DNA from 3 places in the Paenibacillus sp. 2TAB23 genome. Region 2 is predicted to be linked to each of the others. Evidence: riboswitches for the same ligand, from Rfam matches in the RefSeq annotation. Region 2 holds a riboswitch; each other region holds the start of a gene.
What was found. A riboswitch is a leader RNA that binds a small molecule or an ion and turns the genes downstream of it on or off. The one in region 2 is predicted to bind cyclic di-GMP.
Positions count from the first base shown of each region.

Region 1: it holds a riboswitch for cyclic di-GMP, as region 2 does, so the genes downstream of both, AB4Z29_RS13170 (methyl-accepting chemotaxis protein) here and AB4Z29_RS14305 (EAL domain-containing protein) in region 2, are expected to answer to the same signal.
Region 3: it holds a riboswitch for cyclic di-GMP, as region 2 does, so the genes downstream of both, AB4Z29_RS01360 (pyridoxal phosphate-dependent decarboxylase family protein) here and AB4Z29_RS14305 (EAL domain-containing protein) in region 2, are expected to answer to the same signal.

Region 1 is NZ_JBFRGD010000007.1:256,356-260,977, forward strand. It holds gene AB4Z29_RS13165 (DUF1836 domain-containing protein) at 1-649, shown strand, start outside; cyclic di-GMP riboswitch class I at 724-808, shown strand; gene AB4Z29_RS13170 (methyl-accepting chemotaxis protein) at 893-2,650, shown strand; gene AB4Z29_RS13175 (GH1 family beta-glucosidase) at 2,842-4,185, shown strand; gene AB4Z29_RS13180 (prenyltransferase) at 4,505-4,622, shown strand, end outside.
Region 2 is NZ_JBFRGD010000008.1:248,459-253,080, forward strand. It holds gene AB4Z29_RS14305 (EAL domain-containing protein) at 78-2,981, opposite strand; cyclic di-GMP riboswitch class I at 3,064-3,149, opposite strand; gene AB4Z29_RS14310 (metallophosphoesterase) at 3,357-4,622, opposite strand, start outside.
Region 3 is NZ_JBFRGD010000001.1:308,690-313,311, forward strand. It holds gene AB4Z29_RS01360 (pyridoxal phosphate-dependent decarboxylase family protein) at 1-1,291, opposite strand, end outside; cyclic di-GMP riboswitch class I at 1,384-1,469, opposite strand; gene AB4Z29_RS01365 (hypothetical protein) at 2,072-2,443, shown strand; gene kduD (2-dehydro-3-deoxy-D-gluconate 5-dehydrogenase KduD) at 2,653-3,408, opposite strand; gene AB4Z29_RS01375 (DeoR/GlpR family DNA-binding transcription regulator) at 3,413-4,207, opposite strand; gene kduI (5-dehydro-4-deoxy-D-glucuronate isomerase) at 4,233-4,622, opposite strand, start outside.

The sequences.
Region 1 (4,622 bases), on a different contig from region 2:
TTTGGAGAAGGGTGCAGGATTGCCGGCATTTCTGTCAACACTGCTGCCTCCGATTATTGAGAAGCTGATTAAAGGCAATGAGCTCAAAGGTTTCTCGCTACATGAAATTGCTGCGCTCGGTCAGCTGATCGAATATTCAAATCTGTCGATAACGTCCATGCAAAATTGGGTAAAGCGCGATTTTAAGCCTTATTTCGATTGCCCGAAGGCGGGTAAAAAATATTCGCTCAATCAGGCTGCGTTATTGTTCATTATTGATGATTTAAAGTCAAATCTTGATTTTGAATCCATACGCAAGCTATTTGAGATCGTTTTTAAAAAACCAGAGGATGAGAAGGCCGATTTGGTCGGTCCTATTCAATTATATGCATCGTATACGAGTATGTTTGAAGAACTGGATGCAAACAATGATCAGCTGCTCGATATTTCCGGACATTTGAAGGAAAATCCGCATCAAGATATTTTGACTGAGGAAGCCATTCGCTCGTCAGCCAATCAGTTCGCGAACCAATTACCTAATTTAACGGACAATCAATGGGAAGCTGTGCGCAATATTTTGCTCATTGCTGTCATATCCATACAAACGTCCTACTTTCATTCCCTCTCCAGGCGTTATTGCAATGCGACTTTGTTTCTAAGTCCCGAATAAAATAGTTCTATAGGGATATACAGAAACTCTTTATTGTCCTATACTGGATTATGTTGTAAATACAAACATAGACAATCTGAAAATGGCAAACTTGCCGAAAGGCTAGGACGCAAAGTTATGGGCCTAAAGCACTTGTGCTAAGGTCGCCAGACCGCCGGAAGGATATAGAGCTAAGAAGCTGTCCGCCTCCTGTGGCTGGATAGCTTTTTTGTTTTTTCAGAGGGACAGAGGAGAGAAATTGGAATGGTGTTGAAGGATTGGTTGAAGAGAGCGAGCATACTGTCGAAGAAAATGAACATGAGGAAAATTACGACCAAGTTATTTCTTATTACGGCAATCATCACACTGTTTAATTTAGGAGCAGGCGCATTTATTTATGTTCAGAATGTATCAGTTGCAGGATCAGTTGAAGATTCGGATCATTTATCACGTGCTGAACGGAACTATCAAGGTATTTCCAACAAATTGCTGAAAGCCATGCTGCTTATGGTGGATGCGATCGAGAATGGGAAGAGCGATGCTTCAGCAATTATGAAAGATTTGGAAACCCTCCCTGCCAATATCGATGAGCTTGACAAGCAGCTGATCGAAATGGACAAGAAATATCCTCCCGCCAAAGAAGGCGGACAGCTTTATGCCAATCAGATAGGCGTTCTTCGCCTCGCACTTGATAATCTCAATCAAACCAATACCGATGTATCGGGTTTAACAGCTGAAGAGAAGTCCTTGCGCATCAGCAATCTAATCAGCGTATACACTGTAATACTCAGCTATTCGAACGATACCATGCATGAGCGGCTAACTCATGACGCAGAAACGACCCAAAACAATCTGAATCGTGATGTATCGAGCGCTAATATCATCGTGCTTATTAATGTCATTCTGCTTGCTGTATTGCCAGCTATTATGATTTACGGCGTTACGCAATCGATTAAAACGGGCCTTACCGGCATTACAAGGCGCATCCGCGCATATGGCAGCAATGATTTCACGAGTCAGGAGAAGCTGGCCCGCTCTGATGAATTCGGTGAAATTGATCAGGCGCTAGCCGCAATGGGCGACAATTTAAGAGACACGATTAAGGCCACGCTTAACGTCAGCGAGTCTGTTCTTCACGTATCGCGCAACATGGATACGATGATTGGAAGCAACCGCCAAGCTTCCGAGGATGTGAAAGGCCAGGTTGACCTGGGTCGTGAAGCACTGCTGTCGCAATATGATGATGCTTCTTCAATTTCGGCGGTAACGGAGCAAATATCCGCAAGCTCCCAGCAAATCGCTGCTTCCAGCGAGTACATAAACAATGACATGCGTCAAATGAAGCAGTCGTCCCAGAGCGGCTCCCAGCAAATGGCAGGCGTTGTCGTCATGGTTAACGAAACCGTTGAGCAATTCGCGAAGCTGACGGAGGCTTTTGAAGCGATGAATGGCCGATACAACAATGTTTCCAAGTTTTTGAACGGCATTCAGGATTTGAATACGCAGACGAATCTGTTGTCGCTTAACGCATCTATAGAATCCGCAAGAGCTGGGGAGCACGGACGCGGCTTTGCAGTTGTGGCGGAGGAAATTAGGAAGCTGTCAAGCCAGACGGATACCATATCCAAGCAAATTACAAAGGAATTGACACTTATCCAAAGCGATGTTGCCTCTAGCAGCAGAACGATCGGAAGCTTTGCGAATGTCATTCAGTCGACAAGACAAGCATCGGAGACGGCAAGCGGCACGTTCCAAGCTTTGGAATCGCAAAGCAGCGTATTGTCTGACCAGATGAGCGAGATTTCAACGGCAATAAGCGAGATAACAGCAGGAATGACGCATATCGTATCTGCTGTTGACAAGCTGCTGAACACATCCACGGACGTAAATGGGAAAATGGAGCATATGAGCGAGCTGTCCGTGAAGCAAAACGATATTTCTGATGAGCTTCGCAGTCTTGCAGAGAAGCTGACCGGCTCCTCGCATGAGCTGAAAGAAAAGGCTTCTGTATTCAAGCTTTAAAAGGAAGGACATATCAATCACAGGCGCTTCAGCGATATGCTGAAGCGTTCTTTTTTTTCAAGCTTGACGTTAGATGGCCTATCGGTTTGTCATAAAAAAGTCACAAGGGCGTTAGGATAGTCATTGTACGAGCAGTATAATAAACCGTTGTACCGCTATGATAGATAGAAAACAGCTGGAGGTAGTGGAGAATGACGACTGTACAATTTCCAAAAGATTTTAAATGGGGAACGGCAACTGCTGCGTACCAAATCGAAGGCGCGTTTGATGAGGATGGACGGAGTGCCAGCATATGGGACACGTTCGCGAAAACACCGGGCAAGGTGCTTAATGGAGACAACGGCGATGTGGCATGCGACAGTTATCACCGCGTAGATGATGACATCCGACTGCTGAAGGAGCTTGGCGTTTCTGTCTATCGGTTCTCGATAGCTTGGCCGCGCGTTATCCCTCAAGGCAGAGGAGCTGTTAATCCGACAGGCCTTGATTACTACGAGGAGCTGATCGACAAGCTTATTGCGAATGGCATTGAACCATTTGTAACGCTATACCACTGGGATTTGCCTCAGACGCTTCAGGATGAGGGCGGATGGGAAAACCGCGCGACAATGGATGCTTTTGTCCAATATGCAGAAACGGTATTCCGTAAATTTAACGGCAAGGTAAAAAGATGGATTACGCTTAACGAGCCTTGGTGTATTTCCATATTATCCAACTACCTAGGTGCGCATGCGCCAGGCAAGCAGGATATGCAGGCTGCCCTTGATGTCGCTCACCATATTCTAGTCGCACACGGCTTAACCGTTAAGCGATTCCGTGAGCTTGGCATCGAAGGCGAGATTGGTTACGCGCCGAATACGGAATGGAGAACGGCCTACAGTTCTTCCCCAGAGGATGTGAAGGCTGCTCAGCTACGCAACGGTTCTTTCAATGAATGGTTTCTTTCACCTGTGTTGAAGGGGGAGTACCCGAAGCTATTGACGGATTGGTATGAGAGCAAGGGCTTCAAGGTGAAGGTTGAACCTGGGGATATGGCTATTATTTCGCAGCCTATCGATTTCTTAGGCATCAATTATTATACGGGCAGCTTGATTCGTCATGCGGCAGGCAATGATTTGTATGACAGCGAAGAAATCAGTTCAAGCTTTGCCAAAACCGATTTTGACTGGAACATATATGCTGACGGGTTCTACCATGTGCTGACTTGGATCAATGAAACCTATGGTCAAATTCCAATCTATATTACTGAGAATGGCGCTTGCTATGAGGCAGAACTGCAAGATGGGAAAATCAATGACGAAGCGAGAATCAGCTTCCTACGCGATCACATTATGGCTCTGCACCGCGCAATTGAGTCTGGCGTTCCCGTCAAAGGTTACATGGTGTGGTCATTGATGGACAACTTCGAATGGGCCTTTGGTTATTCCAAGCCATTCGGGCTTGTTCATGTCAACTTCGAGACGCTGGAGAGAACGCCAAAGGCAAGCTATCATTGGTATAACCAGCTTGTGGCTGCCAACCAGTTAGAGATTTAATCGTCAGGACAGGCCGTATAAAGCAGGCAGAGCTCGAGCAAGGGGACTCTGCCTGCTTCTTTGTGCTGGAAAAGAAGGATAAGCATGCCATGCGCCGAAATGAAGGAGTGGCAGAGAGCAGATACATAGTCGGAAACAGAATGCAAACAGAATGCAAACAGAATGCAAACAGAATGCAAACAGAATGCAAACAGTATGCAAACAGCGGCTTGCAAAAGCAAGCCCAAAGCGGAGCCGCTCCTAATCCAATTGTTGACTTACAGCAAATAGAAGTGGTTCAATTGAACCATCGACATCAAAGGGAGCAGTGACTACATCCATGTTTAACCAATTTCTGAAAGCATCCAGAGTGAGGGTGCTGCCTGTGATGCTTATTCCGGTAGCGCTAGGCGCACTCGGCGCCTATGTTTGGAACGGCGTTTTCCATCCATTCTTGT
Region 2 (4,622 bases):
GGCCAAACGGTTTTTAGCAATAAAAAAAGCATTTCACAGCCGGCTAATGCCAGGTGCGAAATGCTTTTCTCCCATTCTTACTGCAGCTTCTTTAATTCCTTGATTCGCGCAATCGGATCGCCCACATAGATTTGTGTCTGTGGCATGATGCCGTCACGCTGCTTAATAGCCAAATGATGAAGAGCTTGAACGAGCTCGCTCGATTCCTTCTCATTCATTTGAAACCGTACGCCATATTCATAAATATCGTTCTCCGGCTCGTTGTACCACACAATGTAACCGTACAATACGTAATCCTGATTGCCGATCTGAGTCTTGAACATTAAGAGAATGTCGCTATTGACGGGAAGCTTGACCCCTACCATAAACTTGAGGCCGCCCGGTCCGATATTCCTGACCAGCACCTCCGTGCTTCCAAGTCTCACGTTTCTTCCCTTGAACATCGTAATCGTCATTTCTGCCAATAGGCAGTGGTTTAGCTCGATCCGAAAATATTTCCTGCGATTAACCGCCGGCTGTTTTTTTTCCTGTACTGCGGCTGGCCGCAGCAGCGTCTTGCTTTTTAACAGCTGCACGATGCTATCCGGCTCTACGGGACGGCTAAAATAAAAGCCTTGAATCTCATCGCAGCGCATCTGCTGCAAGCACTCGAACTGCGCTTTGTTTTCTACGCCTTCCGCTACCACCTGCATGTTCAGCTCTCCTGCGAGCCGAATGATGCATTCGATAATGCTTTTGTTATGTGTTCCGGTCAGCATTTCTTCAACGAAAGACCTGTCGATTTTGATCGTATGGAGCGCCAAACGCTTCAACAAATAAAGAGATGAATAGCCTGTTCCGAAATCGTCTAGCGACACCTTTATGTTTCTTTTTCTCAGCTCCAGCAGAAGATCCGTCACGACCTTCTCGTTGCTTATAAATGAGCTCTCCGTAATTTCAATCTCCAGCCTATCCGGCGACAGGCCGGATTCTTCTACAATCTGGTCGATTGTTTGCAATATATTATGCCTCAGCAGCTGCTGTACGGAAAAATTAACAGACACCGTTATCGGCGGAAGGCCCATGCGCTGCCAGCGTTTATTCTGCATGCACGCCTCGCGCAGCACCCACTCCCCGATCGGTACGATTAGCCCTGTCTCCTCGGCAATGGGAATAAACTCAGCCGGCGATACTAAGCCCCAATCCGGGTGGTTCCATCGCAGTAACGCCTCAACCCCGACGATCTGCATCGTTTGCGCATGAACGCGGGGCATATAATCCAGAAACAGCTCCCCCTTATCCAGCGCTTTGCGCAAATCATTGCTTAGCGAGAATAGCTTGAAGGATTGGACATTCAAAGAGGAGGAGTAAAACTGCGACTGATCCCTCCCCCTTGATTTGGCAAAATAAAGCGCAGCGTCCGCGTTTTTCATTAAATCTTCCACGGAGGAACCGTCAAATGGCGACTGGCTGATGCCAATGCTAGCGGTAACGTTAAGCTCATAGTTCTCAACGAAAAAAGGCTCCTTGATGAGTTGAATAATTTGGTCAGCCCTATTCGATAAATCAACCTGCTGCTGCACATTTGAAATAATTAACGCGAACTCATCGCCGCCGAGCCGGAATGCTTCTTGCTCGCATCCGCTTATTCGGCTCAGCCTCTTTGCGATTTGCTTAAGCAATGAATCGCCAATCGAATGCCCCAGCGTATCGTTCACATATTTAAAGCGATCCAGATCGATGAGCATGATGGCCAGCTTTTGCTTGAAATATTCGCTTACCCGGAGCTGCTTGTCCAGCTTCTCTTCGAATTTCCGGCGATTCGGCAGCTCTGTCAAATAGTCATGATAAGCTAAAAATTGGTTCAGCTCTTCCGCCTTGTTCCGATCCGTGACGTCCAGGACGATGCCGACGACCGCTTTTTCCTCCGAATGGGACACACGGTTATAATGCACCTCGCAGTCTATAACGGTTCCGTCCTTCTTTAGCGCCCGGTGCCGAAAGTTTGCAATGGATTGTCCTTCAGCAAGCTGCATGACTCTGCTGATCACAGATTCACGCTCATCCGGATGAATCACCTTTTCCACCTCAAGGCCGACTAAAGTGTCATATCCCAGCATCTGGTTCAGCTGTTCGTTCGCATACGCAAAGCTAACCTCATGCGCAACAAAGATGCCTACAATGGACTGCTCCAGTATACTCTGATACTTAAGCTCTGCGTCAGACAACGATCTTTCAATTACTTTTTTTTGCGTTATATCCTTAGCTATGCCATAAATGCCGATCAGCTCTCCGTCGACGATTATCGGAATATTCGTCACATTTACTTCGATTAATTCACCCTTTTCGGTTATGCCGGTTGTATCGTAGTTTTGGGGAGTAAGCGTTCTCATCGTTTCCTCGAAATGCCAAATCGTCTTCTCCAGACTGCTCGCTTCCACGAAACGGTGGAACCCCCCCTGTAGAACCTCAGCTCTCGAACAATTGAACATGAGCTCAAGAGCGCCGTTGCAGGACAGGAACTGTCCCTTTAAATCAAATGAAAATATCGCATCCGGATTGTTATCGAATATAGACTTATAATACTGCTTCTCCACGTTCAGCTCATGCTGCAGCTTCATATTATCTGTTACATCCTGAATGGTTCCTACTGTTAATTTAAGGTCCTGGGCTTCATCCCCTATGAATGTAAGCGTCTCAATAATATGCCGTACCTCGCCGCTAGGTCGAATGATGCGGTACTCTTGAACGCTCTCTGTCTTTGTATCAAACGCTTCATAGAGGGTTCGTTCCACGCGCTCCCGATCCTCCGGATACACCCGCTTAAAAAAATCTTCCTGCGTCATTGAAAATTCGCTATCCAACCCGAATATGTCAAACATAAAGCTCGACCATGATGCCTGTTTGCTGGCATGGTCGTACTCCCAGTATCCTAGATTCGCTGCTTTTTGAACGGCATCAAAGCTGCTGCTGCTATTAAATCGTATGATAGTGAATGCCATAGCTAAATATCCCTTCCTATGTATAACGTTTGCGGTAACCTGATGTGCAGGAAGAGGATTTATTCATATAATCGCTATTCCCTTTGGCAACCCAGCCACCTTTGGACATTTCCTTTAGGTCTGTTGGCTTTGCGTCATTGCCTTTCAGCAACTTTGCTATTATCTAGGACTTTCTACTTATATGATTATTTCATACAAATCCGATATATGCCATATCAATTAGGCATAAATATTTATGATTCCATAAGGTGAAACGACTATCGCCGTCTATTCGCGGCGCGGCGCGTTTCATTGCGAGAAATATAGAGTAGGCAGCCTAAGGATATCCTTTCCTATATTTTAAAAAAACCTCCCTTGATTGGGAGGCTCATCACGTTATAGACGCGGATCGATTTCCTTTTCTTTCGCTACCTCGAACAAGAGATTGGCGACTGCAGCCCGGTACGGCTCATGGTCTGGCGCGATGTCTGAGAAGGGAACAGCCAGCATGCGCTGTCCAAGCCGGTACTCATTCAAAGAAGTGCGAAGCTTCATCGCAATGCTCTTCTGTTTAATCAGCTTGCTGTATTTATGAGGGAAGCGATAATCATAGCCGTAGATGATCGACATATAGTCTTTATTGCGTACCTTCATATAAGGGACCGTATAAGGGATCGGAAGCTCCGGCTTAATGACGACGCCCTCCATATGACTCTCAACCGTCAACGTGCGGAAATATTGGTCAGCCTGCTCGTAGCAGTCCGGATCGGCCAGCGTAATCGAAATGTATGGATCGTCCGAGAGGAACCGGTACATCTCTGAGATAGGCCAGTCCGGAAGCGTCTCGCTGCCGTCTGCATGGATGAATTTGAGCACGGCAAACGGTTTGTATTCAAGCTCGCCACTCTCCGCATACAGCTCCAGCTGTTTCTTGTAAGTTTCGTGGGCGCTCAGATGCTCGTCCAGCGGAACATACTTCTCCAACATCTCATGAACGTGCTTGTAGTTCTGATAGACGTGCAGCCCGTACTTCTCATTTAGCGCCGCTTTGGCGAGATGGTGCTGATCCTTCTCGAAGCCGCTTTCTTTGTAGTCGGAAGCCAGCTTTGTGAATGCTTCCTCGAAGCCATTCGCCTTTAAGAAGGAGAGCTCGGTCTCAAGCGCTTTCTCAATCGGTTTGAATTGCTTCTCGATGAGCCCTTCGCCGAGCGCTTGCCAAGGCAGCAGCTCACCATCCAGCAGCAGCAGCGTGATCTCGTTCTCCATCATATAGCTTCCGAATCGCTCAAGCAGCTTGCCATATACCGCCGCCAAGTCCAGCTTGCTTATTTTGTAGCCATTTCGGCTCACTGCATAGCAATGCTCGGTATCCGCATGCAGATAGATATTGCAGCGTGATCCCATATACTTCGGCTGCAGAACAACTTCTTGGGCACCCCGCTCCTTGAAATAATCCAAGCCCTTGCGCAGCGACTCGAGCTCCTGAGCGGCTTCATCCTTGTCGGCTGGCGCCATAGTTCCGGATATAAAGTTGATTTTGTTGCCGGAGCAATAGGTCAGCCTGCGAACCTCCTCCTCGCCGAGCTCGTGCAGAGAAACTTTGCGGTCCTCCTTAAAGAGCGTCGGCAGCTCATCCATCATACTGGAATGGGCAGATTTCTG
Region 3 (4,622 bases), on a different contig from region 2:
CTTCCGGTATTTCCAGCTTCAGCGCTTTTCGGAAAGCGACATTTACTTCAACGAATTGAGCCAGCAGCTTTTGATAGCCTTCAATGCCAAACGCGAGCAAAGCGCTGTATATGCTAATGGAGCTTCCCATTCTTGAGCATTCCAACGTGTAACTCGTATGATATTGCCCATATCCTCGGTGTCCAACATAAGGTGTCTCGTCTGGATCCAAATCCAGAAGCTTTAAATCAGAAGCATTTTTCACTAAAAACAAGCTCGTTGAATAAGGGGTTTGTCCGAGCTTTTGAAAGTCGAAGCAAAGCGAATCCGCTTTGTTCAAATGGATCATTTTGGCTTGAATGGTTTTGAGAGCCGCGAGCGCTTCTCCTTCAATGCCCAAAGGATTATTAGCAAAATCATAGCTGTTGAAGAAAGCGAAGAATCCGCCTAGAGCCGAGTCGGCATGAATGTGAGGCCGATTTATTCGGTGCTCCTGTGCTAAACGTTCTGTCATTCTATACACTTCATCAAGGCTATCGATCCCCATTGCATCTGTCGTGCCCGTAGTTGCAACGACATATATCGGAATGCCGCCTTTCGCAATAACCTGTTCCATTTTCGCTTTCAAATCATCAATATCCATAGAGCTGTCTTCATGCGTACGGATTTTGACTAAGTGATCGCTTCCGAGGCCCGTTGCTTCCATCGACTTATAAAGGCTGTAATGTGCGGCCTCCGAGCAGAAGGCATATAAGTTCTGAGGCACTCCGGACTTCGCGGCTGATGAGCTTGCTTTATTAATCGCCAGCCTGAGGCCTGTAAATATGGCGCCTTGGCCGCCCCAAGTTGTATATCCACCGCTTTCTGCCGTTTGATATCCGACAAGATCCGACATCATCGCAACAACCTTAACTTCGGCTTCTGCGCCTGCCGGCCCATACACATCCCATAAATTATTGCCATTCACCATAAATGCGGCAAGCATGCCGAGTATGCCCGGGGTACTGGCCATAGGCAAAATATTGGTTAGAAAATATTTGGTATGATAAGGATGTGCGTGCAGCAAGGAAAGAAGCTCTTTGTTAACCTCTTCCAGCGGGCTTCCGTTATGGGGAATTCGGCTAACATCCGCCAGCTCCTTGTAAAATAGCGGACCTCTATCTTTTTCCCCCTTCAGGAACACGGAATTCGGATCTTTAAGCTCATCGACGCCATTCACGATCTGCCCCATTAATTCCAACATTTGATTCCGTTGAGCTGCGTTGCCATCATCACTTGGAAATAAACGACGAATATCTGATTGATTATGCATAACGTTATGACCTCTCTCCACCATTTGAATTTATCTCTCTGAATAAAAAAAGGCATACCTATATTTTCTCATAGGTATGCCTTTGCTTAATACTTCGCAACTGGCTGACATTTCTTTTTAAGAAGTAGTCCCTATAGCTTTGCGCCACCATCTTTCGATGGATTTGCCCGTATGAAATTTGGAGGAATTTGTACTTTAATTAGAAATCATTTACAGCTACTAGGAACATTCTACTATTTCATATTTCTAAGATCAATATGTTTTTAAATATATAAGTCTAAAGTAATAGCCATTTTGCCAAGAATTTATCTTTTCGTCACAATTGATAGGATAATATACGGCTTTTTGACGTATTTTCAGTCGGATCCGTCTATTTATTTTCAAAAAAAACATATGTATACCGATAAAAAAGCGCATAAAAAAGAAGAGTATTATCCAATGTCATTAAGTTAAGCTCAAAGATAAGATCGGGAATAAAAATGGAATCCGAAACGGCATGGGAAAAAGTGGCAGAGAAATTTCCTGAAGAGATTGAGGAAATGAACGTGCATGGCTTGCTGAATAGGGCGCTTCGAAGGCTATCGGATTGCATGTCATGGGATACGGTGCAAGAGGATGTATCATTTTTAAATGGAGAATGGAGACGCTTTTGTCCCGCCACAAAACATCATCCAAATCTATATGGCCGGATCGTATAGCACACTTAACGAAATTTGATTCTATAGTATCTTTCGCACTAATCGCCAATCCTTCACAATATTGTATGGGAGTTGATTTTATATGATTTTGAGGAGACCTTGGAAAGTCGCGGTATTCGGAATTATTGGAATCGTTGTACTTATCGTTATATTCGCTGCTGCCTATATCAATAATATTGGATTCCATAAAATTAAGCTCATGTACACTTTAGGCACAACAGATAAGCAAATAGTCTTGATGGACGAGAAAGGGAATTATTTAACGGAGGATCGTTCCGTTGGGCTTCTTCTTAAAGAACGAATGAGTAGCAAGGGCTGGACCTATGTCAGGCAAGAAGGCGCTAATTATTTTTTTGAAAAGGGAAATGAATCAACCATCGTTACCATGCGGCAATGGAATCATAACTATGTCATTTATCACGTTAAAGACAACCTCGTCAATATAGCGGACTAGTACGTAATTATGTTGTAATTGTTTGATAAACAAGGGGCTGTCCAATACGTCCCCAAAATAAAAAGTTGGACGGAAAAACGCAATGTTTTCCGTCCAACTTTTTTTGTGCGAATGCTTTTGCAGAAAGGTAGCTAGGCGGATGCCTGCCACCTTCAAAAGATTGTGGGCCTATAGTTGCCGTAGGGAGAGCCTTATTATTAACGCTTAGCTTATCTAACCAGCCATCCGCCATCCACCGCTAGAACATGGCCGTTCATATAATCGGATGCCGCTGACGCTAGAAATACTGCTGGACCGATTAAATCCTCTGAAGTACCCCAGCGTCCAGCCGGAATACGCTGCAGGATTTGAGCGCTGCGAACCGGGTCTTCGCGAAGCGCCTCGGTGTTATCCGTGCTCATGTAGCCTGGGGCGATTGCGTTAACCTGCAAGCCCTTGCTCGCCCACTCGCTCGCCAGCGCCTTCGTTAGCCCTGCTACCGCATGCTTGCTTGATGTATAGCCAGGCACATTAATGCCGCCTTGATAGGACAGCATCGAAGCGATATTAATGATTTTGCCGGAGCCTTGCTCGATCATTTTTTTTCCAGCAAGCTGCGATAAAACAAATACCGAATTTAAATTGACGTCGAGTACCGCCTGCCAATCCTCATAGCTGTGCTCCGCAGCAGGCGTCCGGCGAATAATGCCAGCGTTATTCACTAGGATATCGATTCTGCCCAGCTCGTCCACTGTCCGCTCAATAATGCCAGCAAGCTTGGTACGGTCAGAAATATCCGCCTGAATCGTAATCGCTTTCCGCCCCAAAGCTCTAATTGCTTCCGCCGCTTTGTCGGCAGGCGTGCTGTTAGTCACAAGCGCTACGTCAGCGCCTGCCTCCGCCAATCCAAGTGCAATAGCTGCTCCGAGGCCGCGTCCCGCTCCCGTAACGACTGCCGTTTTTCCGCTCAAATCAAACAAACCCATCGGTTCATGTCCTCCCTTTTGCACGCTTTCCGCTCTCTGGAAGCGGCGCCTTCATCATTTGTATCTGAAGGGCCTCATATTTGGCTGCAACCTCGGGCGAGATCCCCTCATCTGTGATGATGCAATCAATCTCGCCTAGGCCAGCAAATGTTATCAAGGCGCCTTTATCGAATTTGCTATGGTCAGCCAGGCAATAAACGGTCTTCGCATTGTCCATGTACAGCTTCTTCAGCTTTGACAATTCCTCTGTAAATATCGTCAAGCCATATTCCAGATGAATGCCTGTCGTCGAAAGAAACAGCTTATGAACATTGAGCCTTTTAATCCATTCCTGGGACTCCGCTCCGATCAGCAGATTGTTGTGACGGTAGCCGCCGGGAATGACCAATCTCACCTGATCCTTTAAGGTCAGCTCGCGGATAATAAGCAGGTCATTCGTCAGCACGGTAACGGGCACATTCGGGAGCTTCTTGGCCATCTCAAGCGTCGTGCTTCCCGCATCAAGGGCAATGATATCATTCTCCTCGATACAAGAGAGGGCAAGCGCCGCAATGGCGGACTTCTCCTGCTGGTGCTTACTGTTAGGAAATTGGAGCGGATAGAGGCTGTCCTCGCCCTCTTGCTCCACCACGGCCCCGCCATGCGTACGTTTGAGCAGCCCCTTCTCCTCCAGCTTCTCCAGATCTTCCCGAACCGTTTTTTCCGTCACGCCAAATTGCTCGCTCAGCTCAGATACTTTCACTGCGCCAAGCTGCTCTAGTTTCTCTATAATTTTCCGATGCCGTTCAGCAGCAAGCATGGTGCACCTCCTGTAGCGAATGCTTCTATTTTAGCTCGCTTGCAGGCACGGCGTCCATGTCTGTAAATGTATAATTCTCGCCTGCCATCGACCAGCAGAACGTGTAATTGCTTGTTCCTACGCCTGAATGGATAGACCATGGAGGAGAAATGATCGCTTGCTCATTCGCTACGACCAGATGTCTCGTCTGCGAAGGCTCGCCCATCATATGGAATACGCGTGCATCGTCGTTCATATCGAAGTATAAGTAAGCTTCCATGCGGCGATCATGCACATGTGAAGGCATCGTGTTCCACACGCTTCCCGTTTTGAGGCTTGTTACGCCAAGCATCAACTGACAGCTTTGGATGCCGTCTGCGTGGATGTATTTGTACAGCACGCGCTCATTCGACGTTTCTTGTGAGCCAAGATGAGT